Regions from separate parts of the Virgibacillus ihumii genome, predicted to be linked through region 2. Evidence: a T-box and tRNA genes for the amino acid it is inferred to sense, from the RefSeq annotation. Region 2 holds a T-box; the other holds one or more tRNA genes.
What was found. The T-box of region 2 lies ahead of trpS (tryptophan--tRNA ligase). A T-box ahead of a tRNA ligase gene usually reads a tRNA of that ligase, here a tRNA-Trp.
Positions count from the first base shown of each region.

Region 1: it encodes a tRNA-Trp, which carries the amino acid that the T-box ahead of trpS (tryptophan--tRNA ligase) is inferred to sense. The anticodon was not compared.

Region 1 is NZ_CACVAN010000001.1:3,540,729-3,543,162, forward strand. It holds rRNA gene HUX68_RS17400 (23S ribosomal RNA) at 1-269, shown strand, start outside; rRNA gene rrf (5S ribosomal RNA) at 431-546, shown strand; tRNA gene HUX68_RS17410 (tRNA-Asn) at 681-755, shown strand; tRNA gene HUX68_RS17415 (tRNA-Ser) at 757-848, shown strand; tRNA gene HUX68_RS17420 (tRNA-Glu) at 860-934, shown strand; tRNA gene HUX68_RS17425 (tRNA-Val) at 942-1,017, shown strand; tRNA gene HUX68_RS17430 (tRNA-Met) at 1,031-1,107, shown strand; tRNA gene HUX68_RS17435 (tRNA-Asp) at 1,130-1,206, shown strand; tRNA gene HUX68_RS17440 (tRNA-Phe) at 1,310-1,385, shown strand; tRNA gene HUX68_RS17445 (tRNA-Tyr) at 1,393-1,477, shown strand; tRNA gene HUX68_RS17450 (tRNA-Trp) at 1,488-1,561, shown strand; tRNA gene HUX68_RS17455 (tRNA-His) at 1,576-1,651, shown strand; tRNA gene HUX68_RS17460 (tRNA-Gln) at 1,667-1,741, shown strand; tRNA gene HUX68_RS17465 (tRNA-Gly) at 1,746-1,820, shown strand; tRNA gene HUX68_RS17470 (tRNA-Cys) at 1,839-1,912, shown strand; tRNA gene HUX68_RS17475 (tRNA-Leu) at 1,923-2,005, shown strand; gene HUX68_RS17480 (fumarylacetoacetate hydrolase family protein) at 2,194-2,434, opposite strand, start outside.
Region 2 is NZ_CACVAN010000001.1:63,166-65,599, reverse strand. It holds gene HUX68_RS00385 (LysM peptidoglycan-binding domain-containing protein) at 1-684, shown strand, start outside; T-box leader at 746-930, shown strand; gene trpS (tryptophan--tRNA ligase) at 996-1,991, shown strand; gene HUX68_RS00375 (YjbA family protein) at 2,265-2,434, opposite strand, start outside.

The DNA of each region.
Region 1 (2,434 bases), 3.5 Mb from region 2:
AAGTTTGCGAGGAGCTGTCCTTAGTACGAGAGGACCGGGATGGACACACCGCTGGTGTACCAGTTGTTCCGCCAGGAGCACAGCTGGGTAGCTACGTGTGGCAAGGATAAGTGCTGAAAGCATCTAAGCATGAAGCCCCCCTCAAGATGAAACTTCCCATCACTTCGAGTGAGTAAGATCCCTCAGAGACGATGAGGTAGATAGGTCCGAGGTGGAAGCGTGGTGACACGTGGAGCTGACGGATACTAATCGATCGAGGACTTAACTAAATCGCTTTTGATGATGCGTTGCATGGACGCTTATTCAGTTTTCAGGGTATAAATTCCTGAATAGCCCTTGCATTTTTTATCGAAAATGCCTATAATATATCTTGTCTTGAAAAATGAGGGAGAACATCGTGACGAAAGATGTCATGGTTCCAGCCCGAAGGTCTGGTAGCAATAGCGGAGAGGTCACACCTGTTCCCATGCCGAACACAGCAGTTAAGCTCTCCAGCGCCGATGGTAGTTGGGGCTTTGCCCCTGCAAGAGTAGGACGCCGCCAGGCCATATACATACATGGCTAGCGCTGATTGATTAGGAAGACTTTTGATTATGGTCTCAAGGAAATAGCCGCCAAGGTCGTCATGTAGTGAATAATTTTATATAATATTCATGCATTGAATTTACTACTTGTATTATTCCACAGTAGCTCAGCGGTAGAGCAATCGGCTGTTAACCGATCCGTCGCAGGTTCGATTCCTGCCTGTGGAGCCATGGAGAGCTGTCCGAGAGGCCGAAGGAGCACGATTGGAAATCGTGTAGACCGCTATCGCGGTCTCGAGGGTTCGAATCCCTCGCTCTCCGCCATTTTCAATATTGGCCCGTTGGTCAAGTGGTTAAGACACCGCCCTTTCACGGCGGTAACACGGGTTCGAATCCCGTACGGGTCACCACTAATATGGAGGATTAGCTCAGCTGGGAGAGCACCTGCCTTACAAGCAGGGGGTCGCAGGTTCGAGCCCTGCATCCTCCACCATTTAAATTCATATCGCGGGGTGGAGCAGTCTGGTAGCTCGTTGGGCTCATAACCCAAAGGTCGCAAGTTCAAATCTTGCCCCCGCAACCAAATTACTTCTATTACATAAATTGGTCCGGTAGTTCAGCTGGTTAGAATGCCTGCCTGTCACGCAGGAGGTCGCGGGTTCGAGTCCCGTCCGGACCGCCACTAATTTTTGGTTTAACATACATATTAATTTATTAGTAAGCCGATAAGGCATTATCTGGTTTAGTGATTATGAATAAGGATCACGCTTTAATAATTCTATTTTGGCTCTGTAGCTCAGTCGGTAGAGCAAGGGACTGAAAATCCCTGTGTCGGCGGTTCGATTCCGTCCGGAGCCACCATTTTTTTGGAGGGGTAGCGAAGTGGCTAAACGCGGCGGACTGTAAATCCGCTCCCTCAGGGTTCGGGAGTTCGAATCTCTCCCCCTCCACCATTTTGAATACAGGGGTATAGTTTAATGGTAAAACGAAGGTCTCCAAAACCTTTGATGTGGGTTCGATTCCTACTACCCCTGCCATTAAATATATGATGGCGGTCGTGGCGAAGTGGTTAACGCACCGGATTGTGGCTCCGGCACACGTGGGTTCGATCCCCACCGGTCGCCCCATTTTTAATTAAATATTGGGCCATAGCCAAGCGGTAAGGCATCGGGTTTTGATCCCGTGTATCCCAGGTTCGAATCCTGGTGGCCCAGCCATATTGCGGAAGTAGTTCAGTGGTAGAACACCACCTTGCCAAGGTGGGGGTCGCGGGTTCGAATCCCGTCTTCCGCTCCATTTTGATTAATCGGTTTTGGCGGTATAGCCAAGTGGTAAGGCAGAGGTCTGCAAAACCTTTATCACCGGTTCAAATCCGGTTACCGCCTCCAACACACACATGCCGGTGTGGCGGAATTGGCAGACGCGCATGACTCAAAATCATGTTCCTTCTGGGAGTGTCGGTTCGATCCCGACCACCGGTACTACAAAAGTTAAAAATCCTTATAGGTCAATGCTTTGAGTGATTCAGAGTATTGGCTTTTTACGTTTCAGGGGTTAAAGCGAAGTATAATCGTGCGGACAGAACTTACGGTCAATAAGTATCATTAAACTAAATTATTCTACTTAAGCTAAGTTTTGCGATTGGCCTCACTGTCTCACTCACATTATATTACCTAACATTACTACAAAGTTTTCCAATCTGATCCACCTCAACTTCCACCGTATCCCCAGATTTCAATGGGCAGCTTCCTGAAGGGGAACCAGTTGCGAGAATATCACCAGGCTCCAGTGTCATAACTTCCGAAATCCAGCTAATAAGATAGGGAATGGAAAGTGACATCTGATTCGTATTACTGTCTTGAACGACTTTTTTGTTTAAAGTCGTAACAATTTTTAAGTTAGTTGGATCG
Region 2 (2,434 bases):
TTGTTGGCATATTTGTATCATACTTCGACTGAGAGAATAATTGATGCAAATCCTGAAGCTGATCCGTATTATTTGCGTATTGGGCAGCATATCACCATACCTGTTACCACATTTCCTGATCGGCCGGAAGAAACGAATCATTGTATAAGTCAGGCGGAACTAAAATTTAGAAAAGAGATGGTCGCTCTTTGGGAAGAGCATGTAGCATGGACACGGATGGTTATTATCAGTTTAACCTTTGACTTACCGGATGTGGAGTTTGTCATTGCCCGGCTTCTACAAAATGCCACAGATATGGGGGATATGCTCAGAGAATTATATGGAGACGCTGCCGGAGAAACATATGCTGAATTGATTAAAGAACATCTTTTATTCGCTGCCGATCTTGTCAACGCAGCTATAGCAGGTGATGAACAAGCAGCAATGGAAGCTGAAGAAAAGTGGTATGATAATGCAGACCAAATTGCTGCTTTTTTGAGCAGTATAAATCCTTTTTTAACGGAACAAGTTGTGAGAGATATGTTCTACACTCATTTGGATTTAACAAAACAGGAAGCTGTTTTCATGATCAACATGGAGTACCAAAAAGATATCGAAGTATATGATGCAATTGAAGAGCAAGCACGGGAAATGGCCGACACCATTGCAGATGCGATGATTAAACTGTACCCGAGTATGTTTTAGCGAAAGGGAGTACCGCTTGCATTTCGAGACAATTGTTGGATATAATAATGACAGATTAATAAGATGGGCAATGAAAAAGGCGCAGTACAATTACCCGCTGATTTTTTCAGAGAGCTTGTGGTTGGTGAGAATAAGCATCAAGGTAAATTGGAATTGGACTTTGGAGCTGGAATGTTTTTAAATAAAGCGATCCTGCAAAAAACTGCAGGATAATGAGGGTGGCACCGCGGTTCATTCGTCCCTTTTATACAGGGATAGATGGACTTTTTTATTGTCCATTTTAGCGGAAATCAGAAATGGAGTGTGGAAAAATGAAAACAATTTTCTCTGGGATTCAACCAAGCGGTACGTTAACACTTGGAAATTATTTGGGGGCCATGCAGCATTTTATCCCATTGCAGAACGAAAACAATTGTTATTACTGTATTGTCGATGAACATGCTGTAACAGTTCCACAAGATAGGCTGAAGTTAAGACATAATATCAAGTCACTTGCGGCTTTGTATCTTGCTTCCGGAATTGATCCGGATAAAGCTACACTGTTTATTCAATCGGAAGTCCCTGCACATACGCAAATGGGCTGGATGATGCAGTGCATCAGTTATATCGGTGAGTTGGAACGAATGACACAATTTAAAGATAAGGCTGCCGGTAAAGAAGCCGTATCGTCATCACTGCTCACATATCCGCCGCTGATGGCTGCAGATATCCTGCTGTACAAAACAGATATCGTGCCTGTCGGTGATGATCAAAAACAGCACATGGAACTGACACGAAATCTCGCGCAACGTTTCAATAACAAATTCAACGATATTTTTACCATACCGGAAGTCAGCATCCCAAAGTCTGGTGCACGAATTATGTCGCTGCAGGATCCGACCAAAAAAATGAGCAAATCTGATTCCAATGAAAAAGGCTATATTTCGATGCTCGATGAGCCGAAAAAAATTATTAAAAAAATGAAGAGCGCCGTGACCGACTCTGAGGGTGTTGTGAAATTTGATAAGGAGAATAAGCCAGGTGTATCCAACCTGATAACCATCCTATCCGCCTGCACTGGCAAATCTGTTGAGGAAATCGAAACAAACTACGAAGGCAAAGGCTATGGCGATTTTAAACAGGATGTCGCTGATGCTGCCGTCAATGTACTCGAACCAATCCAAAAACGCTATTATGAACTGATCGATTCGGAAACGTTGGACGAAATACTCGATCATGGTGCTGATAAAGCATCATTTGAAGCAAATAAAATGCTTCGCAAAGCAAAAAAAGCAATGGGACTTGGCAGAGTTCCCAAGAAAAAATAAGCGGTTGGAGCACTTCCTTTCGGGGGTGCTTTTTGCTTGCTAATGAAAAATTGGTTGTTCTGCCGATATATCCACTGTTCCTCCCTATCTATAATTTCATTCGATTGTATTTATCCACGATTTTCATCCGGATATCCACGGTTTCAGGCGACTTATCCACGAAAAGCCCATCTCAGAACCCCCGCCGAGGATTAACAGCACTCCGCATTCTGCTAAAAACCAAAAGAGCAACCTCGCCAAGGGGCCCCCGGCAAAGGTCACTCTTTTAAAAATTTACTGCTGCTTGGATTTATTTTTATCCGAAGATTGTTCGACTTCCCACATTTTTTCGAGGAATGGTTGTCCTTTGATCATTTTTTGACAAAGTTCTTCATGTGATAAGCTCCAGCTCTGCTTTACACCTTCGTACAATGTGTTCCAGACTGTATCCTCGTTCATATAGC